Regions from separate parts of the Streptomyces sp. NPDC096040 genome, predicted to be linked through region 3. Evidence: riboswitches for the same ligand, from Rfam matches in the RefSeq annotation. Region 3 holds a riboswitch; each other region holds the start of a gene.

Region 1 (9,381 bases), on a different contig from region 3:
ACGGCTGGGTAACCCATGGGTAATGAGCGGCCCTCCCGTCGTACGTGGTTGGATGCGAGGGAGAGGGTGTCCGGGGGCACAAGCCAGCCCACTGTGCGGAAATGGAACTGGCAGGCGGGAATCGTGAGGATCTTCGGCAAGGGACGGCACCGGCCCTCCGCCTCCTGGCGGCAGGCCACCGATCGCGCGTTCACGCTGATCGGCGACGGCCGGTACGAGGACGCGGGCGAACTGCTGACACGTGCCGCCGACCTGGAACCCTGGCTGTCCGAGTCCTGGTTCAACCTCGCCCTGCTGCACAAGTTCCGGCACGACTGGGAGCAGGCGCGGGCGGCCGGGCTGCGCGCGGTGGCCCTCCTTGACCGGGAGACCGGGGCGCCCGACTGGTGGAACGTCGGTATCGCGGCGACCGCCCTGCAGGACTGGCCGCTGGCCCGGCGGGCCTGGCAGGCGTACGGGCTGCGGGTGCCCGGCGGCGCCACCGCCTCCGGTGAGCCGACCGGCATGGACCTGGGCAGCGCCGCCGTACGGCTGTCCCCGGAGGGGGAGGCCGAGGTGGTGTGGGGGCGGCGGCTGGACCCCGCCCGCATCGAGGTGCAGTCCATTCCGCTGCCGTCGTCCGGGCGGCGCTGGGGCGAGGTCGTGCTGCACGACGGCGTGCCGCACGGCGAGCGGACCACGGTGACCGGGCACGCGTACCCCGTCTTCGACGAGATCGAGCTGTGGGCGCCGTCGCCGGTGCCGACCTGGGTGGTGCTGCTGGAGGCGGCGACGGAGACCGACCGGGACGCGCTGGAACAGCTGGCCGGGGACGCCGGGTTCGCGGCGGAGGACTGGTCGTCGTCGGTGCGGTTGCTGTGCCGCATGTGCTCCGAGTCGCGGATGCCGTCCGACGAGGGCGACGGGGTGCATCTCGATCCGCACGACCACAGTGAGCCGGGGCATCCGGGGCCGCTGGGGCACCGGACGGACGGGCAGCTGTGGGTGCCGGAGCGGGAGTGCGGGGTGGCTGCGCCGGCTTCGCTGGTGAGGGGGTTGCTGGACGGGTGGGTTGCCGACAGCCCTGACTCCCGGGACTGGCGGGATCTGGAAGAGGTTTGCTGAGCTTTGTGCTTCGGCTGCCCGCGCGGCGGAGTCGCATATGTCACAGCCCCGCGCCCCTAAAAGCATCCACGTACCCTGTACCTGCAACATCTCTCCCCGCTTTACCTAGGAAGGCTTACGTCGGTCATGGCGCAGCAGGACACCGATCAGCAGCACGCGGGCGTGCTCCCCGTGGATGACGAGGGGTTCGTCATCGACACCGAGGGGACCGAGGAGCGCGAGAACGCCTGGCGTGCGCGGGGGACCTCGCGGCCCATCACCGTCGTCGGGAACCCGGTGCTGCACAAGGAGTGCAAGGACGTCACCGAGTTCGGGGACGAGCTGGCGCAGCTGGTCGCCGACATGTTCGCCAGCCAGCGGACCGCCGAGGGCGTCGGCCTCGCCGCCAACCAGATCGGTGTCGATCAGAAGGTGTTCGTCTACGACTGCCAGGACGACGAGGGCGCCCGGCACGTGGGCGTGGTGTGCAACCCGAAGCTGGTCGACCTCCCGGCGGACAAGCGGCGGTTGGACGACAGCAACGAGGGGTGCCTGTCGGTGCCCACCGCCTACGCCCCGCTCGCCCGGCCCGACTACGCCGAGGTCACCGGGCAGGACGAGAAGGGCAACCCGATCAAGGTGCGCGGCACCGGCTACTTCGCTCGGTGCTTGCAGCACGAGACCGATCATCTGTACGGCTACCTGTACATCGACCGGCTCTCCAAGCGTGAGCGCAAGGACGCCCTGCGGCAGATGGCGGAGAACGAGCCCCGCTACCCCGTGGTCGCCAACGACTGAGGCGGAGAAGGCTGTTGTGGCGCCTGGTCGGGATCGTCCGGCCAGGCGTTCGTCATGTGGGGTAGTGAATGGAGCAAGTCCGTTCCCAGATCGGTCGGTTCGCTCCGGAACGCGCGCCGGTAGGCGTTCAGGCGGCCTCCGGTCCCCGGAAGGCGCGCCGGTAGGCGTTCGGTGTGGTGCCCAGCTCCTTCACGAACTGGTGCCGCAGCGCGGCCGCCGTACCGAAGCCGGTGCGGCCCGCGATGGCGTCCATCGTCTCGTCCGTTCCCTCCAGCAACTCCTGGGCCAGCAGCACCCGTTGCCGCAGGATCCAGCGGTACGGCGTGGTGCCGGTCTCCTGCTGGAAGCGGCGGGCGAAGGTGCGCGGGGCCATCAGGGCGCGGGCGGCCAGCTGCTCGACGGTGACCTCCTCGTCGAGATGCTCCGCCATCCAGGCCAGCACCTCGCCGACCGTGTCGCAGGGGCCTTCCGGCAGGGGGCGCTCGATGTACTGGGCCTGGCCGCCGTCCCGGTGCGGGGGTACCACCATCCGCCGGGCGATCTTCTTGGCGACCTCGGGGCCCTGTTCCTTGCGGACGATGTGCAGACAGGCGTCGATGCCGGCCGCGGTGCCCGCCGAGGTGATCACCGGGTCCTCGTCGACGTACAGCACGTCCGGCTCGACCCGGGTGCGCGGGAAGCGGCGGGCCAGCAGCTGGGCGTGCCGCCAGTGCACGGCGCACCGGCGCCCGTCCAGCAGCCCGGCCGCGCCCACCACGAAGACGCCGGAGCAGATGCTGAGCACCCGGGCACCCCGGTCCACCGCCCGGCGCAGCGCGTCGAGCAGCTCGGGCGGGTACTCCCGGTCGACATTGGCGTCGGAGGCCGGCACCGCGATCAGATCGGCCTCCTCCAGCCGGTCCAGACCGTACGGCGTGGAGACGGTGAGGCCCGGCACATGGGTGCCGAGCGCCGGCCCCTCCGCCGAGACGACCGCGAAGTCGTACACCGGCAGCCCCTCCTCGGAGCGGTCGAGGCCGAAGACCTCGCAGACCACCCCGAGCTCGAAGGGGTGCACACCGTCCAGCAGCACCGTGGCCACGTTCTTCAGCATGCTGCCAGTGTGCCTCGCCGCTGGCAGTAATTCGAGGCTGCATGGCAGTGCTGCCACTCACGGTAAGGAGTATCCGGCGCGACAGTGGTGTCCATGAACGGAAACCAGATCGAAGGTCTCGTCGGAATGGTCCTGGTCCTCGGAATCCTGGTCCTCATGGCCCTCCCGTCCGTGCTCGGCATCCTGCGCGACAGGCGCATCGACCGGCAGATCAGGGAGGCCCATGAGGCCCGCGGGGAGCAGCAGGCTCAGAAGTCTTCGTCCAGGTCGACGGTGCCCTCCACCGCGACCTGGTACGCGGACGGGCGCCGCTCGAAGAAGTTCGTCAGCTCCTGAACGCCCTGCAGCTCCATGAAGGAGAACGGGTTCTCCGAGCCGTACACCGGAGCGAAGCCGAGGCGGCCGAGCCGCTGGTCGGCGACGCACTCCAGGTACTGGCGCATCGACTCGGTGTTCATGCCGGGCAGGCCGTCACCGCACAGGTCACGGGCGAACTGCAGCTCCGCCTCGACGGCCTCCCGCAGCATGTCGGTGACCTGCTGCTGAAGCTCGTCGTCGAAGAGCTCCGGCTCCTCCTTGCGGACCGTGTCGACCACGTCGAACGCGAAGCTCATGTGCATCGTCTCGTCGCGGAACACCCAGTTGGTGCCCGTGGCGAGACCGTGCAGCAGACCCCGGCTGCGGAACCAGTAGACGTACGCGAACGCGCCGTAGAAGAACAGGCCCTCGATGCACGCGGCGAAGCAGATCAGGTTGAGCAGGAAGCGGCGCCGGTCGGCCTTGGTCTCCAGCCGGTCCAGGTTCTCCACCGAGTCCATCCACCTGAAGCAGAACTCCGCCTTCTCGCGGATGGAGGGGATGTTCTCGACGGCGGCGAACGCGGCCGTCCGGTCCTCCGGGTCGGGGAGGTAGGTGTCAAGGAGCGTCAGATAGAACTGGACGTGCACGGCCTCCTCGAAGAGCTGGCGGCTCAAGTAGAGCCGCGCCTCGGGGGAGTTGATGTGCTTGTACAGCGTCAGCACCAGGTTGTTCGCCACGATCGAGTCGCCGGTCGCGAAGAAGGCGACGAGCCGGCCGATCAGGTGCTGCTCGGAGGGGCTGAGCTTGGCGAGGTCCGCGACGTCCGAGTGGAGGTCGACCTCCTCGACGGTCCAGGTGTTCTTGATGGCGTCCCGGTAGCGCTCGTAGAAGTCCGGGTAGCGCATGGGACGCAGAGTCAGCTCGAAGCCCGGGTCGAGCAGGTTTTTCGATGTGACAGCCTTGTTCTGGGTGGTCATTACTGGCAGGCCTCGCAGGACTCGGGGTTTTCCAGGGAGCAGGCGACGGCGTCCGTCGTCTGCTGTACGGGGACGGTCGCCCGGGCGGCGCGGGCGATCCGGGTCGCCGGGCGCGAGCGCAGGTAGTACGTCGTCTTCAGGCCCGATTTCCAGGCGTACGCGTACATCGAGGAGAGCTTGCCGATGGTCGGCGTCTCCAGGAACAGGTTCAGGGACTGGGCCTGGTCCAGGTACGGGGTGCGGGCGGCGGCCATGTCGATCAGGCCGCGCTGCGGGATCTCCCACGCCGTGCGGTACAGCGCCCGTACGTCCGCCGGGATCCACGCGAAGTCCTGCACCGAGCCGTTGGCCTCGCGCAGCGCCTCACGGGTGCGCGCGTCCCAGACGCCCAGGTCCTTGAGCTCCTGGACCAGGTAGGAGTTGACCTGGAGGAACTCACCGGACAGTGTCTCGCGCTTGAAGAGGTTGGAGACCTGCGGCTCGATGCACTCGTACACACCGGCGATCGAGGCGATGGTGGCCGTCGGCGCGATGGCGAGCAGGAGGCTGTTGCGCAGACCGGTCCTTGCGATCCGCGCGCGCAGCGCCGCCCAGCGCTCCGGCCAGGTGAACTCGACGCCGTAGTGGTCGGGGTGCAGCACACCCTGCGCGGTACGGGTCTTCTCCCAGGCCGGCAGCGGGCCGCCGCGCTCGGCGAGGCCGGCGGAGGCCTCGTACGCGGCGAGCATGATCCGCTCGGCGATCCGGGTGGAGAGCGCCTTGGCCTCGGGGGAGTCGAAGGGCAGCCGCAGCTTGAAGAAGACGTCCTGGAGGCCCATCGCGCCCAGGCCGACCGGCCGCCACTTGGCGTTGGACCGGCCCGCCTGCTCGGTCGGGTAGAAGTTGATGTCGACGACCCGGTCGAGGAAGGTGACGGCGGTGCGGACGGTGTCGTCCAGCCGCTCCCAGTCGAGGTCACCTGTCGATGTGTCGACGAACGCACCGAGATTGACGGACCCCAGGTTGCAGACGGCCGTCTCACCGTCGTCCGTGACCTCCAGGATCTCCGTGCAGAGGTTGGAGGAGTGGACGACATGGCCCGCGGTGGCCGTCTGGTTCGCGGTCCGGTTGGCCGCGTCCTTGAAGGTCATCCAGCCGTTGCCGGTCTGCGCGAGGGTGCGCATCATCCGGCCGTACAGGTCACGGGCCGGGATGGTCTTGCGCGCGAGGCCCTTCTCCTCTGCCGCGCGGTACGCGGCGTCGAACTCGTCACCCCACAGATCCACCAGCTCGGGCACGTCGGCGGGGGAGAAGAGCGACCACTGCCCGTCGGCGTTCACCCGGCGCATGAACTCGTCCGGGATCCAGTGCGCGAGGTTGAGGTTGTGGGTGCGGCGGGCGTCCTCACCGGTGTTGTCGCGCAGCTCCAGGAACTCCTCGATGTCGGAGTGCCAGGTCTCCAGGTAGACCGCGGCCGCGCCCTTGCGCCGGCCGCCCTGGTTCACCGCGGCCACCGAGGCGTCGAGGGTCTTCAGGAACGGCACGATGCCGTTGGAGTGCCCGTTGGTACCGCGGATCAGCGAACCGCGCGAGCGGATCCGGCTGTACGACAGGCCGATACCGCCGGCGTGCTTCGAGAGGCGGGCGACCTGGTGGTACCGGTCGTAGATGGAGTCCAGTTCGTCCTTCGGGGAGTCGAGGAGGTAGCAGGACGACATCTGGGGGTGCCGGGTGCCGGAGTTGAAGAGGGTGGGGGAGGACGGGAGGTAGTCGAGGCGGCTCATCAGCCCGTAGAGCGCGGCGACTTCGTCGACCGACCTGTGGGTGTCGTCCTCGGCGAGGCCGGCGGCGACGCGGAGCATGAAGTGCTGGGGGGTCTCGATGACCTTGCGGGTGATCGGGTGCCGGAGCAGGTAACGGCTGTGCAGCGTGCGCAGCCCGAAGTAGCCGAAGCGGTCGTCGGCGTCCGGGTCGACCAGGGCGTCCAGGCGGCCCGCGTGCAGGCGCGCGAACTCGGCGGTGCGGTCGGCGATGAGGCCCTCACGGTGACCGACGGCCACGGACTCGGTGAAGGACGTCACGCCCTGCGAGGCGGCCTCGCCGCGGATCGAGATCGTCAGCAGCCGGGCGGCGAGCCGGGAGTAGGCGGGGTCCTCGGAGATGAGGCCGGCGGCCGCCTCGGTGGCCAGCTCACGCAACTCCGACTCGTCGGCCCGCGCGGACCGGCCCCGCAGCGCGGCGGCGGCGACCCGGCCGGGGTCGGCGTCGGGGAGGTCGGCGGTCAGCCCGGTCAGGGTCCGCAGCAGCGCGGTGCCGGGACCGTCCTCGTCCACAGAGATGGTCGCTGAAGCCGGTTCGGCTGGCGCGATGGTCACGTGGGGCTCTCCCTCGCTCGGCACGGGGCCTGGCGGAGGGCAGGGAGCAGCCACGAGCGCACACACGCGTGCCGCGTCCCCGGCCCACTCCACGAGGCCCGGACGTCAGAACACCCGGGCCGGACGGCCGGGCGTGCTGTCGGCAGGTCCTCGGACTGACGCTTGTGCACAGATGTGCGCAAGTACACCGTTGCGGGACAGTTCCGGATTCGCACCGGATTCCCCTGCGGCGACAGCGAGCATGAGCATACATCTAGTGCCGCGCTGTCGCGGCACCCCCACATGTTGTGTCGTGGCGGTGCCGCAGCGTCAACTCATAGGTGAGGAGAGTGATGTCGTCCAGCTGCGGCAAGGGATTCCAGTCCCGCTCGGGTGTGCGGACGAAGCCGAGGCGTTCGTAGATGCGGTGGGCGGATCTCATGGTGCGCTGAGTCGACAGGACGACCTTCTCGCAGCCGTCGAGGGCCTGCGCGCGGTCGATACAGGCGCGGACGAGTGCCTCGCCGGCGCCATTTCCGCGGGCGGCCCGGTCGACGGCGAGCATCCGGATCTCGGCCTCTCCGGGGGCGGCGAGGTCGGCCATCGGGCCGGGGCCGGAGACGAACGTGACTCCGCCGAGGAGGGCGTTGCCGTTCACGGCGACGAGAACGGTGGCTGCGGCTGCCCGATTCGCGACGTCCTTGAGTTCGGTGAGATACGAGTCGCTCTCGCCGAAGTCCAGGAGGCCGTCCTGGAGGTAGGCCTGGGCTGTCAGCTCGCCGAGGGGGCCGTATTCGGTGGGGTGCGCTTCCCGGATCAGGATCGTCATGCGGGTGAGTGTGTACGACAGCGGGCCGCCGAGGGTGGGATTTCTCGGTGGCCCGCTGTGGGTTGTGCGTGGCTGGTCGCCGCCCCTGGTTTGTTCAGTGGGCGCCTTCTGCGACAGCCGGAGGAAGTTCGACCTCCACCCCCGGGTCGCCGGCGTCCGCCGTGTAGTCCTGTGCCTTTGTCTCGTCGACGCCCTCCGGAGCCTTCAGCGCCTTCAGGGCGAACGTCAGGACCACCGTCACCACCACGTTCATCACGAACGCCGTCAGGCCGATGTAGCCGATCTCGCCGAAGCCCGGGATCTCCTTGGCCGAGCCGCCGAAGTGCTTCTGGGTGGGCGAGGCCACCCCGTACGCCGCGACCGTGCCGTAGACCATGCCGACCGCCCAGCCCGCCAGCAGGGCCCAGCGGTGGAACCAGCGGGTGAACAGGCCGCCGACCAGGGCCGGGAAGGTCTGCAGGATCCAGATGCCGCCCAGCAGCTGGAAGTTGATGGCGACCGTCTTGTCCATGGTGAGGACGAAGACCAGCGCGCCGACCTTCACCAGCAGGGACACGAGCTTGGAGACCTGGGCCTCCTGCTTCGGTGTGGCGTCCGGCTTGATGAAGTCCCGGTAGATGTTGCGGGTGAAGAGGTTCGCGGCCGCGATGGACATGATGGCCGCCGGGACCAGGGCGCCGATGCCGATCGCCGCGAAGGCCACGCCCGCGAACCAGTCCGGGAACATGTTCTCGAACAACTGGGGGATCGCCAGCTGGCCGTTGGTGACCTTGACGCCGGCCGCGATCGCCATGAAGCCCAGCAGGGCGAGCAGGCCCAACATCAGGGAGTACAGCGGCAGGATCGTGGTGTTGCGGCGGATCACCTCACGGCTCCTGGAGGAGAGCGTCGCGGTGATCGAGTGCGGGTACATGAACAGGGCGAGCGCGGAGCCCAACGCCAGCGTGGCGTAGGTCCACTGGCCCGCCTCCGGTGGGGCGAGCGCGCCGCGCGGTTTGCCGGTCGCCGGGTTGACCTGGGCGAACGCGTCGCCGGCCTTGGCGAAGATGTCGTCGAAGCCGCCCAGCTTGATCGGGATGTAGATGATCGCAACAGCGATGACGATGTAGATCAGCGCGTCCTTCACGAACGCGATGAGCGCGGGCGCCCGCAGACCGGAGGAGTAGGTGTACGCCGCCAGGACGCCGAAGGCGATCAGCAGCGGGAGGTCCTTCACGAACCAGTTGGTGCCGTCGCTGCCGCCGACGCCCATGACGTCGAGGACGGCCTGGATGCCCACGAGCTGGAGCGCGATGTAGGGCATCGTCGCCAGGATGCCGGTCAGGGCGACGGCGAGCGAGAGGCCCTTGGAGCCGAAGCGGCCGCGCACGAAGTCCGAGGTCGTCACATAGCCGTGCTTGTGGGAGACCGACCACAGGCGGGGCAGGAACGTGAAGATCAGCGGGTAGACGAGGATCGTGTACGGCACCGCGAAGAAGCCGGCCGCGCCCGCCGCGTAGATCGCTGCCGGTACGGCGACGAAGGTGTACGCCGTGTAGAGGTCGCCGCCGAGCAGGAACCAGGTGACCCAGGTGCCGAACGACCGGCCGCCCAGGCCCCATTCGTCGAGGGAGTGCTCGTTCTCGGCCTTGCGCCAGCGCGCGGCCAGGAAGCCGATGACCGTGACGGCCAGGAAGAAGAAGATGAAGACGCCGAGCGCGACGCCGTTCACACCGTCCTTCACTTCTGCGCACCCCCGCTCGTGTTCCCGCTCTTGCGGGCACGCTGCTCCCGCTGCCACAGCTGGTACGCGGTCATCGTGAGCGCGGTGGAGATCAGCACCCACAGCATCTGGTACCAGTAGAAGAACGGGATCCCGATGAACGTCGGGTCCGTCTTGGCGTAGGAGCCCACCCACAGCATCGCCACGAAGGGCGCGACGAGGCAGACGGTGATGATCACGCGTATAGGTGTCACCACCGGGTGCCT
Region 2 (9,381 bases), on a different contig from region 3:
CGGCGACCTCGGCGGTCGGGCCGTTCTACGGGATGAGCCACTGAGCCGCCGACCTGCACCGGCGGCGCGGGCCGGGGGCGTTGTCAGTGCCGGGTGCAAGACTGTGGAGCCGGAACGACGGCTTTCGGGGGACCGGCACACAAGGGAGTGATCGGCATGGCAGGCACGACCGGCGGACGGCCGAGCATCTATCCGTCGCTGCTGTACGCGGACGCGAAGGCGGCGATCAAGCAACTGACGGAGGCCTTCGGCTTCACCGAGCTGTCGGTGTACGAGGCCGAGGACGGCATGGTGCTGCACGCCGAGCTGGTGCAGGGCAACGGCGCGATCATGCTGGGTTCCAAGGGCCGCGGCGGCCGTTTCGACGCGGCGATGGAGGGCGCGGGCCCGACCGGCGTGTACATCGTCGTGGACGACGTCGACGCACACCACCAGCGGGCCGTGGACCATGGCGCCGAGATCCTGATGCCCCCGACGGACCAGGACTACGGCTCGCGGGACTACATGGCCCGGGATGTCGAGGGCAATATCTGGAGCTTCGGTACGTACGCCCCGGAGATAGCGGCCTGACCCACCCGACCCGCTCCTGCCGTCAGCCGCCGGTGTGCACCTGGAAGGCGGCCCGGCGGACGGCTTTGGCCAGCGCCGGGTCGGGGTGGGCGGCGGCGAGGGCGACCAGGACCTGCACGGTGCGCGGATGCCCGACGGCCCGCACCTCGTCGAGCAGCGCGGGGACGGTGGGCTGCAGCGCCGACTCCAGATGACGGACCAGCAGCGGTGCCTCGCCGTGGTCGGCGACCGCGGCGGCCGTGTCCACCCAGAGCCAGGTGGCCTCTTCGCGGGTGAGCACCTCGTGGGCGTCCTCCGGGTCGATCCCGTCGTGCTCGGCCAGCCACAGCAGGGCGTACGGCCGCAGGGTGGGCTCGTCGACGACCGCGCGGACGTCCGGTTCGGCGGGGGCGCCGACCACGCGCAGTGCCTCGAAGGCGAGGCCGCGCAGCAGGGCGTCCTCGCCGCGGGCGGCGGCGACGAGTTCGGCGACGGCGCTGCCGACGGGGCGGGCGGCGAGCCAGGCGCGGTACTCGGCGCGGGCCGCGTTGGGGCGGAGCTGGGCGCAGCCGCGCAGCATCTCCTCGGCGGCGACCTCGATGTTCCCGGCGGGGCTCTGCGCGGCCACGCAGATCTGCTCCAGCTTGACCCAGACCGCCCAGTTGCCCAGCGGGGTGAGCGTGGCCTGGCCGGCGCCGTAGGTCAGCGCGCCGACGGAGGCGAGCGCGTGCAGGGCCCAGTCGAGGAGGGGAGCGAGCTCCGCGTCCTCGGCGGGGGCTGGGTCCTCGGCCGGTGCACGGTCCGCCGGGTCGGTGCGGGCGGCGGGCAGGGCGGCGACGGGAACGGCGGACCCGGACCCGGTCTCCGTCCCGTAGGGGACCTCGCAGCGCTCGGTGCGCAGTTCGGTGACCCGCTGCCGGAGCAGGTCCAGGAGCTGCTCGACCGGGACGGGACCGGCGGACAACTGGAGGAAGGAGAGCACCTGGGGCATGGCCGAGACGACCTCGGCGACGGCGGCGGCCTCGAACTCCGGGGGCTCCGGATGGGCGAGCGACCAGGCGTCGAAGAGAGCGACCCAGCCCCGCAGTACGGCACTGTCGTCGCGGTCCCAGGCGCGCAGGCGCCAGCCGGGGCGCGCGCTGTCCCCGTGCACCTCGACCAGGCCGGCGAGCCGGGCGGTGTCCCAATCGGCGCGGATCTGAGCCACGGTCAGGCCCAGATCGCCTGCCGCGCGTTCGGCGGACGCCTCGGAGAGAGTGGCCTTGCCGTCGGCGGTCGCGCCGTCGCTGCCCGGACCGAGGGCCGTGTCGGCCCAGTGGGCGACTCGGGCCGCTCCGGCCAGCCCGGACCGCGCCATTCTGGCCAGTTCGGCGGGGGCCGGGGTGCCCTCGGGGGGGCGGGGTGCGGGGCGGCGCGCGGGCCGCTGGTTCATCGCTCGGGGGGCGGCGGCCAGGGGTCGCGTTCGGACGAGTCGAAGCCTTGAGTCGCGCGGGATACGGGACGTCACGGGTGCAGTCTTCCGGTTGACGGTCCGAAAACCCAAACGGAATGTCACGGCGGGCGACGGGGCTGGCCAACGCACGGGGCCCGAGGGGAGGCGAGGAGGCATGTTCAGGCCAGTGGTACGGCCTTAAACGGAACCTGCGGCACCGACTGGAATCGGGGCCTCCGGCCTGTGTCGGGGTGGGGCGTGGAAAGGGATACACATGAGGGCAACATCACATCAAGAACGCCATGGCACCCAAGAGGGGATATCAGCTGATATCGCGGCCATCACATCAAGGGCGTGAGGAATCGGCGCAGCCGCTCCTCGTACTGATTGGGGTCGGCGTTCCACATGGCTCCGTGCGGGGCGTCCGGCACGGTGTGCAGGGCGATGCGGTCGGGGCGCCGGGCGGCGAGTCGGCGGGAGTACGTCCAGGGGGCCACCGTGTCGTCCGGGCCGTGGACGATCAGGGTGGGCACGGTGGGCTGCTCCGGGTCGACGGGGGCGCCGACGTGGTCGGCGTGCAGGCCGGCGCGGCCCTGGGCGGCACGCACCGCGAGCGGCAGTAGCGGCTCGGGGGTGTGCCGGGCCCTGGCGAGGGCGCGCAGGGTGGCCTCCCAGTTGAGCACCGGCGAGTCCAGGACCAGCCCGGAGACGCGCTCGCGCAGCGCCGAGTGGGCGGCGGCGCGCAGCGCCATGGTGGCGCCGGTGGACCAGCCGTACAGCACGACGCGGCGGGCTCCGTAGCGGACGGCGTAGCGGATCGCCGCGTCCAGGTCGCGCCACTCGCTCTCGCCCAGGTGGTTCAGGCCGTCACGGGGGCGCGGGGCGCCGAGGTCGCCGCGGTAGGCGAGGGCGAGCACGGGCAGGCGCCGGCCGTGCAGGAACGGCATGACGTTCATGGGGAGCTCGCGGGTGGTGCCGAGGCCGTGCACCGCGATCACCCAGGTGTCCCGGTAGCCGGGCACGAACCAGGCGGGCAGCGACCCGAGTTCGCCGGGTATGTCGATGTCGGCGTGGTCCAGGCCCAGTGCCGCGCGCGGGTTGCCGATGTGGACGTTGGGGGTGAGCCAGACCCTGTCGCCGGGTTCGAGGGTGCCGTGGGTCACGCGTTCCAGCCGCCGTACGACGGTGTCGGCGGTGTGCGCGACGGACTCCAGGACGGCGCCGACGACCGCGTGCGAGCCGTTGCCGGCCAGGCCGTAGGTGCCGGGGCGCAGCGAGGCGAGGTCCCGGGTGAGGGCGATGCGGCCGACCGCGGTGCCGTGCACGGTGAGCCGGGGCTCGGTGGGCAGGGGGCGCCCCGGCGGCGCCTTCAGCGCGGCGTCACTGGCCAACCGCCCCGCGGCCACGCCGGCCACGCCGGCGGCGAGTACGGCACCGACGGCTGCGGCCGTGACTTTGACTGGGCGCACCTGTCCAGTGTCGGGGCGGACTTCGGCGACGGCCAGCGGGGGCAGGGGAAACATGAGCCGCCTTGGGGTGTGGGAGGAGCTTCCGACAGGGGCGTCCGGGTTCCCTGTCAGCCGCCGGTCTCACCCCGTCCGCCGGCCGTACCCCCGCAGCAGCTCCCCCACCTCCGCCACCTGTGCCGGTGACAGCAGGCTCGGGGTCAGGCCGGGGACGGCGGACGCCGTCAGCCACAGGTGGCACATCCACTCCAGCTGGGCCGTGCGGTCGTAGGCCTGGGTCAGGGTGGAGCCGTAGGTGATCGTGCCGTGGTTCTGGAGGAGGCAGCCAGAGCGGTCCGTCAAGGCGCGGAGCATGTTCTCGGCCAACTCCTCGGTGCCGTATGTCGCATACGGGGCAACCCGGACGGCGCCGCCGAGCGCGGCGGTCATGTAGTGGATCGCCGGAAGCTCGGGGACGAGTGTCGAGACGGCCGTCGCGTGCACGGCGTGGGTGTGCACGACAGCGCCCGCGTCCGTGCTGCCGTAGATCGCGAGATGCATCGGCAGTTCGCTGGTCGGGACCAGTGTGCCGAGGACCCGGCGGCCGGCGAGGTCGACGCCCGTCACGTCGTCGGGGGTGAGCCGGTCGTACGGCACGCCCGACGGTGTGACCAGCACGGTGTCGCCGACGCGGACGGAGACGTTGCCGGAGGTGCCGACGACCAGTCCGTCGGTCACGGTGCGGCGGGCCGTGGCGACGAGTTCCCGCCAGGCGCGCGCCTCCTCCGCGCGTACATCCCGCCTTCGCGGCTCCGACACACCCTGTGCGCCGCCGCGCCCATCCCGTCCGTCACGCTCGTCCCGCCGTTGCTCAGCCATGGCCCGATCCTGTCAGGCAGCACCCCAACCGGCTTGTACGGCAGGGCACTTTAGGCCGGACGTCCCGAATCCAGTAGAGCGCAAACCACCGCGAAGAGTCCCATTTCAAGGCTTGGCCGAAGATCGCCGAGAATACGCCGATCTTCCAATAATATCTGGACGATTTTTCGTACACGTCGCCATTCCGGGGGGAAACATGGCCCGTGACCGCTCCGTCGTACCGTCACCACAACCGTGACCACGCCCGCGTTCTCGCGGCGGCCGTGGCCGCGCTCGCCCTCGGGGGGGCCGCGACCGCGTTCGGCGGGACACCGGCGTCCGCGGCGAGCCTGCCGAAGGGGCACGACGTCTCCTCGCACCAGAAGAACGTCGACTGGTCGAGCGCCAAGGCGAAAGGCGCGAGGTTCGTCTACATCAAGGCGACCGAGTCCACCACCTACCGCAACCCGTACTTCGGCCGGCAGTACAACGGTTCACGCAAGGCCGGAATCATGCGGGGCGCGTACCACTTCGCCCTGCCGGACAGGTTGTCGGGCGACCGGCAGGCCGCGTACTTCGTAAGCCACGGCGGCGCCTGGGCCGCGGACGGCTGGACGCTGCCGCCCGCGCTCGACGTCGAGTACAACCCGTACGACAAGAAGCACAGGTGCTACGGGCTGAGCCACTCCAAGATGGTCAAGTGGATCAAGTCCTTCAGTGCCGAGCTGGAGCGGGAGACCGGTCAGCGGCCGGTGATCTACACGACCACCCACTGGTGGGACCTCCGCACGGGCGGCAGCAGCGCCTTCGCCGCGGACAACGCCCTGTGGATCGCCCGCCACGGCTCGGCGGACGCGGGAGCACTGCCGACGGGATGGTCGCACTGGACCTGCTGGCAGTACGACGACAGCGGCAGTCTGCCGGGTGACCAGAATCTCTTCAACGGGTCGGCGAGCCGGCTGAAGGCGTTCGCCAGGGGCTCCTGGCCAAGGAACGACCGGGCCGCCGGACCGGAAACGGGACGGCGGCTTCGCCCACTCCCGCGCACGGATACCCCGAAGTCGATCTCAGACACCACGGAGACCACCCCAGTTCATCTTCCGTTCATTCAGGTTGCCTACGGTCCAACAGCCGATGACCCCTGAAGATTGCCTGGGTAAATGGAAAGCTTCTCGCTGATCCTCGCGATTGTGGTGGTGACCGCACTCGCGTTTGATTTCACGAACGGTTTCCACGACACCGCCAACGCGATGGCCACGACCATCTCGACCGGCGCGCTCAAGCCCAAGATCGCGGTGGCCATGTCCGCCGCGCTCAACCTGGTCGGCGCCTTCCTCTCCGTGGAGGTCGCCAACACGATCTCCAAGGGCCTGGTCGACGAGAACGGCATCCGCCCCGAGGTCATCTTCGCCGCCCTCGTCGGCGCGATCCTCTGGAACCTGGTGACCTGGCTGGTGGGCCTGCCCTCCAGTTCCTCGCACGCCCTGATGGGCGGCCTGATCGGCGCCACCGTCGCCTCCGCCGGTTTCGGCGCGGTCCACGGCGACGTCCTGGTCACCAAGGTCCTGCTCCCGGCGGTCGCCGCCCCCGTGGTCGCGGGCATCGCGGCGATGCTCTCCACCCGCCTCTCCTACACGCTCTCCCGGAACGCCGAGGACGAGGCCACCCGCAAGGGCTACCGCGCCGGCCAGATCGCCTCCGCCGGCCTGGTCTCACTCGCGCACGGCACCAACGACGCGCAGAAGACGATGGGCATCATCACCCTCGCGCTGATCGCGGGCGGTGCCGTCGCGCCCGGCTCGAACCCTCCCACCTGGGTCATCCTCTCCGCCGGCCTGGCAATCGCGCTCGGCACCTACATCGGCGGCTGGCGCATCATCCGCACCATGGGCAAGGGCCTGACCGACCTCCAGCCACAGCAGGGCTTCGCCGCCCAGACCAGCGCGGCCACCGCCATCCTGGCCTCCTCCCACCTCGGCTTCTCCCTCTCCACCACGCACGTCGTCTCCGGTTCCGTGATGGGCGCGGGCCTCGGCCGCAAGGGCGGCACGGTCCGCTGGTCCACCGCGACCCGCATGGTCGTCGCCTGGGTGCTCACCCTCCCCGCGGCCGCGGTCGTCGGCGCGCTCGCCGAGTCCGTGACGGACCTCGGCGACTGGGGCACGGCGGTCGTCGCCGTCTTCCTCGTCGCCTCCAGCGCCGCGATCTGGAAGCTCTCCCGCCGCGAGGTGGTGGACAGCGCCAACGTCAACGACACCGACGGCACGGAGCCGGCCGGCGTGGTGACCACGGCGATCGCCGCCGTGACCCCGCCGCCCGCGGGCACGGTGACCGACGACCTCACCGCCACGATCCCGTCCCCCGCCCCGGCCGCCGCCACCGACCCGGCCGCGACCGTCTGACCCCCGAGGAAGAACCGACATGAACATCGACTGGGCAGCCATCGGCTCCGTCTTCGGCGTCAGCCTCGTGGTCACCGTGGGCATGGTGGCTCTCTTCACCCTCGGCATCAAGGGCCTCTCCGCCCGCGAACGCGCCACGGCCCAGGGCAACTCGGCGGCCCTGGCCGTGACCACCGCCTACCTGTGCTTCGCGGCCTGCGCGGCCGTCGTGGCGTACGGCATCCATCTGATCGTGGCCAAGGCCTGACCGCGGCCGAAGCCTGAACGCGAGGCCGGCAAAGGCTCCTCCCCGAATCCGCTCGGGAGGAGCCTTCGGCATGCCCCACGGGCCCCGCTGGACCACCGGTGTGGGCCTTCCCACACAGTCCCCTCGCAGGTCAACGGCAAGTTGACGGGTCTTCCGGGAGCGTGGTGGACTTCCGGAGCCAAGTACGGCGGCAAGAGAGGAAGCCGGTGTGAATCCGGCGCGGTCCCGCCACTGTCACCGGGGTAGCAGTCCCCGGGAGCCAGGAACTCTCACCGCCGGTCTCGTCGAACCAGGGCGTGGACACCCTGAGTGAGGACCTATCGCCATGCGCGGCTGCCGACCGAGGTTGAGTACCCGACCCGTCCCCGACTCTTCGGCCGGCTGAGCCGATGGGTGCCGGTCGCGTCTTCGCGTACGGCGCCGCCGCCGGCCTTCTCGGTGATCTGCTGTTCGGCGATCCGCGCCGGGGGCATCCGGTCGCCGCGTTCGGGCGGACGGCCGGGACCGTGGAACGGCTGCTGTGGCGGGACCACCGCGGGTGGGGCGCCCTGCACACCGCGGTGTGCGCCGGCGGTGCCGTGACCCTGGGCGCCACCGCCCAGCGGCTCGTACGACCCTCCACCGCCGCTTCCGTCGCGCTCACCGCGACCGCCACCTGGGCCGTCGTCGGGGGCACTTCACTCGCCCGCGAGGCCGGCGCCATCGGGCGTGCCCTGGAGGCGGGCGATGTGGAGGCGGCGCGCGCCCGGCTGCCGCATCTGTGCGGGCGGGATCCGCAGTCCCTGGACGCCGACGGGATCGCCCGGGCGGTCGTGGAGTCCGTCGCCGAGAACACGAGCGACGCGGTCGTGGGTGCGCTGGTGTGGGGCGCCGTGGGCGGGGTGCCGGGGCTGCTCGGGTTCCGGGCCGTCAACACCCTGGACGCCATGGTGGGCCACAAGTCGGCCCGTTACCGGCGCTACGGGTGGGCTTCGGCGCGACTGGACGACGTGGCGGGGTGGCCGGGGGCACGGCTCACCGCCGTACTGGCCGCCGTCGCCGGAGGTGACGGCCGGGGGGCCGTACGGACCTGGCGGGCCGATGCGGCGAAGCACCCGAGCCCCAACGCCGGGCCGGTGGAAGCGTCGTTCGCGGGGGCGCTGGGGGTACGGCTCGGCGGGACGCTGTCGTACGGCGGGCGGATCGAGCATCGGCCCGTGCTGAACCGGGAGGGGCGTGCCGTGGAGGTCCGCGACATCTACCGGGCCGTGCGGTTGTCACGGCGGGTCGGATGGCTGGCGTTGGGGGTCGGCGCGGCCGGGTCCCTGCTGCTGGCGTCGCTTTCGGGAAGGACGTCATGAACGGCGGAGGTCTCCTCGTAGCCGGTACCACCTCCGATGCCGGCAAGAGTGTGGTCACCGCCGGTATCTGCCGGTGGCTGGCGCGGCAGGGCGTCGAGGTCGCGCCGTTCAAGGCGCAGAACATGTCCCTCAACTCCTTCGTCACACGCGAGGGCGCCGAGATCGGGCGGGCGCAGGCCATGCAGGCGCAGGCCTGCCGGGTCGAGCCGACCGCGCTGATGAACCCCGTGCTGCTCAAGCCTGGCGGCGAGCAGAGCAGTCAGGTCGTGCTGCTCGGGAAGCCGGTCGGTGAGCTGAGTGCCCGCGGATACCACGGCGGGCGGCAGCAGAAGCTGCTCGGGACCGTGCTCGACTGTCTCGCCGAGTTGCGGGGCACGTATGACGCGGTGATCTGTGAGGGGGCGGGCAGTCCGGCGGAGATCAATCTGCGCCGGACCGACATCGTGAACATGGGGATCGCGCGCAACGCGCGGATGCCCGTGCTCGTCGTCGGCGACATCGACCGCGGGGGCGTGTTCGCCTCCTTCTTCGGTACCGTCGCCCTCCTGTCGCCGGAGGACCAGGCTCTCGTCGCCGGGTTCCTCGTCAACAAGTTCCGGGGCGATGTCTCCCTGCTGGAGCCCGGCCTCGACATGCTCCACGGGCTCACCGGGCGGCACACCTACGGCGTCCTGCCGTTCCGGCACGGCCTCGGGATCGACGAGGAGGACGGGCTCCGTGTCTCGCTGCGCGGCACCGTCCGCGAGTCGAACGTCGCCCCGCCCGTCGGCGCGGACGTGCTGCGGGTCGCCGTCTGTGCCATCCCCCTGATGTCCAACTTCACGGACGTGGACGCGCTGGCCGCGGAACCGGGTGTCGTGGTGCGGTTCGTGGACCGGCCCGAGGAACTGGCCGACGCCGATCTCGTCGTGGTCCCGGGAACCCGGGGGACGGTCCGGGCCCTGGAATGGCTGCGGGAGCGGGGGCTGGCGGACGCGCTGCGGCGCAGGGCCGCCGAGCAGCGACCCGTGCTCGGCGTCTGCGGTGGCTTCCAGGTCCTCGGGGAGCACATCGAGGACGACGTCGAGAGCCGGCGCGGGCAGGTGGCCGGCCTCGGGGTGCTGCCCGT
Region 3 (9,381 bases):
CACGGACGGGCACCTGGAGCCCGGCCGAGAAACAGCACCGGCCACAGCAGGCACGGGGCGATGCACAGCGGCAGGCGGATCAGCGGGCCCGAGCGGCAGGGTGCGGGTGCGCAGCCACAGGCCGGGGCCCGGTACGAGGAGGGCGTCGGCGTAGGACAGGACGACGGCTCGGCCCAGGCGGCGCCGCAGCCATGCGGTCGCGCGGTCAATGGGCGCGGGGGCGGTGCTCGGAGTGTTCGAGGCGGATCTCTTCCGTCACGTGGGCAGGGGTGGGACGGAGGGCCGCGATATGGAAGTGCGCTGTATGTGCGCGCATGGCGCCATGGTGCCCGTGCGGGGCGGGCGGGGTGGGTCAAGTGCGCCCGCAGTCAGGATGTGTTCAGGTGCCCGGTGGCATGGTCGGGCAGTGTGATCTATGAAGCGTCTGAGAGCCAGGTGGTTCCGGAGGCCGGTCAGGCCCCCGATTCTCAGGGCCGACTGCGTTGGAGCAAGGTGCCTGAGGTCACCATCTACTTCTGGATCATCAAGGTGCTGTGCACAACGGTCGGCGAGACCGCGGCGGACCTGCTCAACGAGAAGGCGGGTCTCGGGCTGACCGGTGTGTCTGTGCTGACGAGTGCCCTGCTGGCCGTAGTTCTGGTGGTCCAGTTCCGCACCAGCGCCTACCGGCCGGGCGTGTACTGGCCGGCGGTGGCGCTGGTCAGCGTCGTCGGCACGCTGATCAGCGACGACCTCAGCGACAACATGGGCGTGCCGCTGGAGACGAGCACCACGGTATTCGCGTTGCTCCTCGTGATCGTTTTCGTCGTCTGGTACCGGCGCGAGCGGAGCCTGTCGATCCACCACATCGACACCACCAGTCGCGAGTCCTTCTACTGGTCGGCGGTCCTGTCCACCTTCGCCCTGGGCACCGCGGCCGGTGATCTGGTGTCCGAGCGTATTGACCTCGGCTACTGGCTGTCCGCCGTCCTCTTCGCGGTGGTCATAGCCGCGGTGGCCATCGCGCACTTCGCGCTGGACCTGGAGGCCGTGTGGAGTTTCTGGATCGCCTATGTCCTGACCCGGCCGCTGGGCGCCTCGATCGGTGACTACCTTTCCCAGCCCGCTGGCGACGGCGGCCTGAGCCTGGGCGCGGTAGTGACCGGCGCTCTGTTCCTGGCGGTCATCCTCGGACTGGTCATCTACCTCTCCGTCACCCGCAGGGATGTTGCCGTACCGGAGCACGCGTCGGGACACACGGCCTGAGCCACGAGCCGGGCCGGTAGTTCCTCCCATCGGTTCCGGCCGCGCTCGACTGCGGTCTGTCCATCCCACGCCGCCCTCCTCGCCCACCGGACACGCCCCGCCTACGCGCTGCACTTCACCGACCGCGCAGTGGGGCGAGTGATACACACGGTGGCAGTCAGGATGTGTTCAGGTTCCTGCTGGCACAGTCGGGCACCATGACCGATGAAACGTCTGATATTCCGGTGGTTCGAGAGACGGGCACACACCAGCGAGACCAGGAGCGAGCCGGTGAACAACCGGCTGAGGCGGCTCACACCACTTCTCCGGCACCGGATGAGCAAGTGCCGGGAGAGTCTCTGGGAGAGGTCGCCCGGGGGCCGACGCGAATTCAAGCGCCAGGCAGCTTGAATTCCGGGACGAGGTTTCCAGAATTCCGGCTGGTTTCGCCGGTCGGTGTTCGAACTGGCTCCACGAATTCTTCGGGCTGGCCAGGTGAATGGGGGGCTCCCGGTCGACCGGCATGGGCGCGGTCTGGCCTGAGAAGCCGAACGCTTCCAGGGCGGTTGGTGCTCGCATGACGGCGACCACGGTCCAGAGTCTCTCCACCTCGGCGACTTCCAGTAGCGGCATCAACACCTTCCCGACGCCTCCCTGCGGGGCTGAGCGGGCACAGAGAGTTCTCGCGTGGGCCGGGGGAGCGAAAGCGGAGGTGTTCCCGGGGCGGACCCTGTCACGGGTGACACCCCTGGCGGCGCGGCCCGAACAGGCTTGACGAGCAATCGGAGTCATACCGCAGCCCCTGCCAATCCGAGACTCCGCTTGGCCATGCATTTCCACACAATTACCGTTCCGCAGACGTGAGGGACGCCCCTCCGTGCTGCCACTCGTTCCATGCGAGGGTTACATGACAACCGCGACGACGCCCGAGAGTCTTCGGACGCCTGCCAAGCAGATGCTGAACAAGGTTCCCGAGGTCACGATCTGGTTCTGGATCATCAAGATCCTGTGCACCACGGTCGGCGAAAGCTTCGCCGACTGGATCAATATGAACCTCGGCGTTGGCCTGATCAACACGGCATTGATCTTCACCGCCGTGCTGGCGGGCGCCATGGGCTGGCAACTCACCACCAAACGGTACGTCCCGTTCGTGTACTGGCTCACCGTCGTGGTGGTGAGTGTGACCGGCACCCTCTACACAGACATCCTCACCGACAGCCAGGGCGTTCCCCTCGCGTTGAGCAGTAGCGTGTTCGCCGGCCTCCTGGCCGTTGTCTTCGGGATCTGGTACGCCCGCGAGCGGACCCTGTCGGTCCACACCATCACCACCCGTCCCCGTGAACTCTTCTACTGGCTCGCGGTCCTGGTCACTTTCGCCCTCGGCACCGCGACCGGCGACTGGACCCTGGAACTGACCGGCTGGACGCCAGGCGTCTCCGTGTTCCTGCCTCTCGGGCTGATCGTCGCGATCGTCCTCGGATGGCGCCTCGGCGCCAACGCGGTGCTCTCCTTCTGGCTCGCCTACATCCTCACCCGCCCGCTCGGTGCCAACCTCGGCGACTGGCTCGGCTCGCCCGGCGGCGACGGCGGCCTGGGCCTCGGTACTGCGATCACCAGCGTGATCTTCCTGGCCGCGATCCTCGCTACGGTCGTATATCTCACAATCAGCCGCAGCGATGTCATCGAGACCGGCGAACTCACCCACACCGCACGAGCGCTGAACCCGGCGCGTGAGCGGATCATGCTCGGTTACTACGCCGTCGTAGCGGTCGCAACTGCGGCGCTTCTCATCTGGGCACACCACCAGCCCCACGCGGCCGCGGCCAGCGAGGAGGACGCCCCCGCCCCTGTGACCGCCCATCTCACCCCGAAGCAGGCGACGTCGCCGTTCCCTCCGGCTGAGATCGCGAAGTTCCGCACGATCGCGGCTGACACCCTGGCAAAGCTCAATTCGGGCAACCAGTCAGCCGCGACCACCCGAGTGACCGACCTCGAGACCGCTTGGGACGACGACCAGTCCACCCTGGAGCCCAAGAGCGAGCAGTCCTGGCACTTCCTCGACAGCGAGATCGACCACGTCCTGACGGCGCTACGCGCCCCGAGCCCCGACAAGGCCACCGAGGTCAAGGAGCTCAACACCCTCCTCACCTCCCTCGGCTAGCCAACCACCGTGACGGACTGCCCCGACGCATCCCCGGCGCCGGGGCAGCCGACATTCCGAACCGGCCGGTATTCCGAACCGCACGCGGCACACGGATCGCCAGCAGCCGCGGCCGTCGGCACCGGAAGCCGCACAGGTCCGATACCGGGCTACGGCTCGTTCTTGGGTGGGCGGTTGCATGCGTTTTGCGAGTGCGACTTACTCTTACAACTTGTAGGAGCTGCCGGGGGGGCGTCAGCGTGTCCCGGTCAGGCCCCCATGGGGCATCCTGCGGGCGGTCTCGCGGCGATGGCGGGACCGTGTCCTTGGTTGAGGAGTGGCGAGAATGAGCGAACACCGGCGTCGATCGTCGGGGAGGGCCATACCGTCCGGCTCGGACGGTATGCCGGGTGGCGGCCGGGCCGCGGCACGCAGGGCCCAGGCCCGGGGCGGGCGTGCCCGCCGCGCGGCAGGCACGCGACGTGCGGACACCGGACGTCCGGGTCGGCGCGGCCTGATCGACTACCCGAGGGCGGGCAGACGTGGCCTGAGGCGGTGGCTGCCTTCGTGGAAGCTGGTGTCCGGCACCTTCCTGCTGTTCGTCAGCGGTTTGCTGGGCCTGTTCGGCTACGCCTACGCGACGACGACCATCCCCGGCGCGAACCCCAGTACGCAAGCCCAGAGCAACACCTACTACTGGTCGGACGGCTCGGTGATGGCCACCCAGGGGGCGACCAACCGGCAGAACGTCGATCTCGCCCAGGTCCCGAAACTGGTGCAGTGGGACTTCCTCGCCGCGGAGAACGCCACCTTCTACTCCGATCCGGGCGTCGACACGCAGGGCATGCTCCGCGCCGTCTACCACATGGCCACGGGCGGTGAGGTGCAGTCGGGGTCCACCATCACCCAGCAGTTCGTGAAGAACACCTACCTCAGCCAGGACCAGTCGGTCACCCGCAAGCTAAGGGAGATCATGATCTCCCTGAAGATCGGCGGGCAGATGTCCAAGCAGCAGATACTGCAGGGCTACCTCAACACCTGCTACTACGGCCGGGACGCCTACGGGATCGAAGCCGCGGCCCGTGCCTACTACCACGTGCATGCGTTCCAGCTGACCGTCAGCCAGGGCGCCTTCATCGCCGCCGCGGTCAACGAGCCGAGCCTGCTGATGCACGCCGACACCGATCCGCAGGCCAAGGCCCAGGCCGAGGCACGCTGGAAGTACGTGCTGGACCGGATGGCCAAGATCCACGAGATCACCGACGCCCAGGAACAGCGCTACCTGGCGTCAGGGTTTCCCACGCCCAAGCCGTACACGCCGTCGGCGGGAATGTCAGGGCAGACCGGTTACCTGGTGCAGACCGCGGAGAAATACGTCGAAGCCCACACCTCCCTCACGGACCAGCAACTGGGCCGCGGCGGATACCAGATCTACACCACCTTCGACAAGAAGAAGGTGAACGCCCTGTCGACGTCCGTCGCGGCGATGGAGCGGAAACACCTTGACCCGCGGCAACGCTCGGCCGACAAGGACGTCCAGGTCGGCGCGGCATCGATCGATCCGTCCACCGGCGCGATCGTGGCGCTGTACGGCGGGGCCGGCTGGAACAAGGGTCACTGGACGGACAACGCGGACGCGACCGGTGTGCCGGTCGGCTCCACCTTCAAACCCGTCGACCTGGCCGCCGCTCTCGATCACGGCGCCGTCCTCTCCCCTGGGCAGCCGCCCGCACCGATCACCCCGGACTCGAAGTTCGACGGTGACGACGGCATCACCATCAAGAACCAGCAAGGCCAGGAGCTGCCGGACTCGAACGACCCCACGGGGCTCCTGCACCAGCGCAACGACGTGTCCACCAAGTGGGGTTACATCACTTTGCGCAAGGCGATGGAGCAGTCGGTCAACACTCCCTACGTCCAGCTCGGCGAATATGTCGGCTACGACAACGTGGAGGCTGAGGCCCTGAAAGCGGGGCTCCCGCGCACGAGCCTGCAGTACGACACCCCGGGCTTCTACATCGGTACCTCCACACCGTCGGCGATCCGTATGGCGGACGCGTACGCCACTTTCGACGACGGCGGGGTCCAGCACGAGCCGTACTCGGTGACCAAGGTCGTCGCCGACGGCCGGCAGTTGCCCGGCTTCGGCGAGCACAAGGGCACCACGGCCATGTCCGCCTCTACCGCCGACACCGTCACCGACGTCCTGCGAGACGTCGTCAAGAACGGCACCGGTACCAACGCCCAGGCCCTGGGTCGCCCGGCGGCCGGCAAGACCGGTACCACCGACGACTACAAGTCCGCCTGGTTCATCGGCTACACCCCGCAGCTGACCACGGCTGTGAGCATGTTCAAGGAGAACCCGAAGAACGCCGGCCTCCAGTCGATGCAGGGTGTCGGTGGCTACGCCAAGGTCTTCGGCGCCGACATGCCCACCGAGGTGTGGACCGGCTACATGACCGCCGCCCTCCAGGGACAACCCGTCCAGCAGTTCCCGCCCGCACCCCAACTGGGCCAGAGCACGGACGAATACGGCGCACCCTCGCCCACACCCTCCGCCACCGCATCCCAGAGCACGCCCACGGTCACCCCGACCCCAACGGCCAGCCCGACCCCCACCGCACCGTGCAGAGGGCATGGGAAGCACTGCGTCAGCCCAAGTCCGACCGATACCGCCGGTACCACCGCTGGTACGGGCGGCGGGCTGCTCGGCGGCACAACCGGCGGTAACCCCTCACCCTCACCGGCGACCAGCTCGCCGACCCCGACCCGCACCCGCGGAGGTCCTTGAGCCGCGTCACGGCGGCCCGTGGGTTGCCCAACCTGTCGGCGTGCCGCAGCAGGGGGTGGGTCCTCGGCACCCAGGTGCCCGCCACCAGGCGACGCCCACGGGCTTCAGGAACAGGTCTCCACCGGGCCGCTTCGGGTGCGGGGACGGCTCCGGAGCCCGTGGCCGCCCCGCCTCCGTGCGGGCGGCCATCGCGCCAACCACGGTAGCGGCGAGCACCGTTCGTTGACCTTGGCGGTCGGCACGCGGGCGACGCCTGCCGGTGCTTCGTCAGAGTTGGCGCAGGTCTGCCGCAGACACTGCTTGCAGGCAGACCTGCGCCGCGGTGGGTGCAGACACGGCGACGCGGAAGTGTCATCCGGGACGAGTGACCTTGCGGTTGGGGAAGACCGGCCGAAGCGGCGCGCGTTTCATTCTCCCCAATCTCCCCAGTGGCTTGAGCGGGGCTTCTGGCAGTCGCGTCCGCTCGCGTGAGTCTCCGGCCTGAGGCCTCGACCGCTCGAACGTCAACGGACGCCCGTCCACAACGGACGTGCGCAGCAGTTGGGAAAGCTGCTCGGCATCATGCCCGGTCACGCTCGTCCGGTCGACAGCCTCCTGGGCGCGGGCCGCTTCGTTGGCCAGTTTCTCCTCACGAGCCTTCCGCTTGGCCTCGGCCTCGGCGGCCTTCCGGGCCTTCTCCCGTTCTCCGGCCTGCCGCGCGGCTTCCCGCGCGTGAGAATCGTTCCCGCCCGCCACTGTTTGCCCCCGCCGCAGCGCGTGATCGTCAGTCCGGAGCGCTCCGCAGCATCCCGCACCAGGTCGACGGCTTCAGCGGGCACTTGTCGAAGGCGTCCGCCCTCACCGCTCAGTCCGTGCCGGTGGCGCAGTGCTTCAAGAGGTCGGCGACGAGTGGGTCGACGACTCGGTAGCGCACCACCCGCCCCTCCTTCTCGCCCGCCACGGCACCGGCGGCGCGCAGCAGGCGCAGGGCCTGTGAGACGGCCGGGTCGTTCATGCCGGTCGCGACGGCCAAGTCGGAGACGGCAAGGGGTCCTGCCTGGTGCAGGGCCAGCAGAAGGGCGAGGCGTCCCGGGTCGGAGAGCAGGGAGAAGCGGTCGGCCCAGGTGCGGACACGGGCGGGTTCGCCGATGGCGGCGATGGCGTCGCACACCCGGTGGCCGTCGATGATGCGGCGGTCTGCGCGGGCCGCCGGGACGAGATGCATGGGTTCATCCTCGCAGGCGCCCGTATGTGATCTTGCATACCTGCGCACCTATGCAGCTATGCAGGAGAGCACCGAGCCCCCTACGGTGGGCAGGCCGTGGTGTTCGGGAAGCCGGTGTGAAGCCGGCGCGGCCCTCGCCACTGTGAATCGGGGAGTTCCCCGCCCAAGTCCCGGAAGGGACAGCCACTGGCCGTCGTACGGCGGCCGGGAAGGCGGGCGCGGGAGTGCACGACCCGTAAGCCAGGAGACCGGCCACGGCATCTCACGAGTTGATCCACGAGGTGCTGGAGCGTGACCGGATGACCCTGCCCAAGACATCCCTGCCCGAGATCAGGCCCTCAGCGTTCCGCTGGCGGCGCGAGGACACCGTCAAGACGATCGGGCTGATGGCGGTGATCGCCGCCCTGCATGCCGCCGCCTTCGGCATTCTGTTCCTTCTCGTCGTCCCCGAGCACTACGAGGTCGGGTCCAAGGCGTTCGGCATCGGGCTCGGCGTCACCGCCTACACCCTCGGCATGCGGCACGCCTTCGACGCCGACCACATCGCCGCGATCGACAACACCACCCGCAAGCTGATGGCCGACGGCAAACGGCCGGTGTCGGTGGGGTTCTGGTTCGCGCTCGGGCACTCCAGCGTAGTGGTCGCGATGGCCGCGCTGGTGGCGGGCGGTGCCCAGCTCGCGGGCACGCTCATGAACGACGACTCCCGCACCCACCAGACGCTCGGCATCATCGGTACGACCGTTTCCGGGTCCTTCCTCTACATCATCGCCGCCCTCAACCTCGTGGCCCTGCTGGGCATCCTGAAGGTGTTCCGGGCGATGCGGGTCGGGACGTACGACGAGGCGGAACTCGAACAGCACCTGGATTCCCGCGGGTTCATGAACCGCATCCTCGGACGGCTCACCAAGTCCATCACCCGCCCAGGCCAGATGTACCCCCTCGGCTTCCTCTTCGGCCTCGGCTTCGACACCGCCACCGAGGTCACGCTGATGGTGATGGCCGGCTCGGGCGCGGCGGCGGGCCTGCCCTGGTACGCGGTCCTCAGCCTGCCGCTCCTCTTCGCCGCCGGCATGAGCCTGTTCGACACCCTCGACGGCACCTTCATGAACTTCGCCTACCAGTGGGCCTTCTCGAACCCGGTCCGCAAGGTCTTCTACAACCTCGCCATCACCGGCCTGTCCATCGCTGTCGCCTTCTTCATCGGCACGATCGAGCTCGTCGGTGTCCTGCACGACAAGTTGGATTTGAGCGACGCGGTCACGGGCTGGATCTCCGGCCTCGACCTGGGCAACGTCGGCTACGTCATCGTCGGCCTGTTCATGGTCGTGTGGGTGGCGGCGGTGGCGTACTGGAAGTTGGCGAAGGTCGAACAGCGGTGGGCGGCCCGTCGGGTCGAGGGCGGCTGACATTCCGCGACCGAACCGCCGGCGGGCCGGGAAGCCTCGACGCTTCCCGGCCCGCCGTGCCTCCCGTGCCCCAGGCGTACGTCTCAGGGCTGGGCGATGCCGTCCAGCTTGCCCGCCTTGGCGTCGGAGACCAGGTTGGAGAACTGGTCGAAGCTCATCTGGACGCGCTGGCCGAAGTCGTCGGTCAGGACGATCCGCTGTTCGGCGGGGGCTTTCGGATCGACGAAGAGCTGGGGACAGCCGCAGTCGCACTCGCCGCAGAATGTCGCGACGGGTTCCAGTCCGTTGGTGTCGGTCATGGTGCTCCACCTCCGTGGGCGTGGGACAGCGAGGCGCCGGCGGCCGGCGGTCGCGGGGCTGCTCGGGAGATACCCCGCCTGCGCCGGATGGACGCGCGCCCTCGGTGCGTGCGGAGGTGCGACAGGTCGCGGCGTGCGCTTGTGCGCCCTCGGCGCTTCCGCTGCTTCGATTCCGCCGCAAGAGCCGGGAACTGAACGGTGCCCGCATCCGACTCGTATGGAGGAGGCAGGTTGACCGGGTAGGACGCGGGCGGTGGTGTCGAGTTCGCCGGGTACCACCAGGAAGTCGGAGGTGTTGTGAAGATCAGCACCCG

The links. Region 3 has a riboswitch for cobalamin ahead of nicT (Nickel transporter NicT). Riboswitches for the same ligand answer to the same signal wherever they lie in the genome.
Region 1: it holds a riboswitch for cobalamin, as region 3 does, so the genes downstream of both, ABTY98_RS07045 (ribonucleoside-diphosphate reductase subunit alpha) here and nicT (Nickel transporter NicT) in region 3, are expected to answer to the same signal.
Region 2: it holds a riboswitch for cobalamin, as region 3 does, so the genes downstream of both, ABTY98_RS29125 (cobalamin biosynthesis protein) here and nicT (Nickel transporter NicT) in region 3, are expected to answer to the same signal.

Annotation. Positions count from the first base shown of each region.
Region 1 is NZ_JBEOTA010000004.1:327,025-336,405, forward strand. Features, by position in the region: gene ABTY98_RS07015 (HD-GYP domain-containing protein) at 1-12, shown strand, start outside; gene ABTY98_RS07020 (hypothetical protein) at 124-1,104, shown strand; gene def (peptide deformylase) at 1,231-1,881, shown strand; gene ABTY98_RS07030 (helix-turn-helix domain-containing protein) at 2,009-2,974, opposite strand; gene ABTY98_RS07035 (hypothetical protein) at 3,068-3,310, shown strand; gene ABTY98_RS07040 (ribonucleotide-diphosphate reductase subunit beta) at 3,223-4,251, opposite strand; gene ABTY98_RS07045 (ribonucleoside-diphosphate reductase subunit alpha) at 4,251-6,605, opposite strand; cobalamin riboswitch at 6,730-6,854, opposite strand; gene ABTY98_RS07050 (GNAT family N-acetyltransferase) at 6,859-7,413, opposite strand; gene mctP (monocarboxylate uptake permease MctP) at 7,508-9,136, opposite strand; gene ABTY98_RS07060 (DUF3311 domain-containing protein) at 9,133-9,381, opposite strand, start outside.
Region 2 is NZ_JBEOTA010000023.1:102,752-112,132, reverse strand. Features, by position in the region: partial or broken gene ABTY98_RS29165 (neutral zinc metallopeptidase) at 1-29, shown strand, start outside; gene ABTY98_RS29160 (VOC family protein) at 157-570, shown strand; gene ABTY98_RS29155 (hypothetical protein) at 593-1,981, opposite strand; gene ABTY98_RS29150 (alpha/beta hydrolase family protein) at 2,323-3,450, opposite strand; gene ABTY98_RS29145 (class II aldolase/adducin family protein) at 3,571-4,305, opposite strand; partial or broken gene ABTY98_RS29140 (lysozyme) at 4,502-5,267, shown strand; gene ABTY98_RS29135 (inorganic phosphate transporter) at 5,445-6,686, shown strand; gene ABTY98_RS29130 (hypothetical protein) at 6,706-6,933, shown strand; cobalamin riboswitch at 7,082-7,224, shown strand; gene ABTY98_RS29125 (cobalamin biosynthesis protein) at 7,323-8,273, shown strand; gene ABTY98_RS29120 (cobyric acid synthase) at 8,270-9,381, shown strand, end outside.
Region 3 is NZ_JBEOTA010000018.1:147,733-157,113, forward strand. Features, by position in the region: gene ABTY98_RS25335 (hypothetical protein) at 1-13, opposite strand, end outside; gene ABTY98_RS25340 (COG4705 family protein) at 409-1,245, shown strand; gene ABTY98_RS25345 (COG4705 family protein) at 2,132-3,385, shown strand; gene ABTY98_RS25350 (transglycosylase domain-containing protein) at 3,942-6,155, shown strand; gene ABTY98_RS25355 (ArsR/SmtB family transcription factor) at 7,000-7,359, opposite strand; cobalamin riboswitch at 7,440-7,630, shown strand; gene nicT (Nickel transporter NicT) at 7,659-8,768, shown strand; gene ABTY98_RS25365 (hypothetical protein) at 8,852-9,067, opposite strand.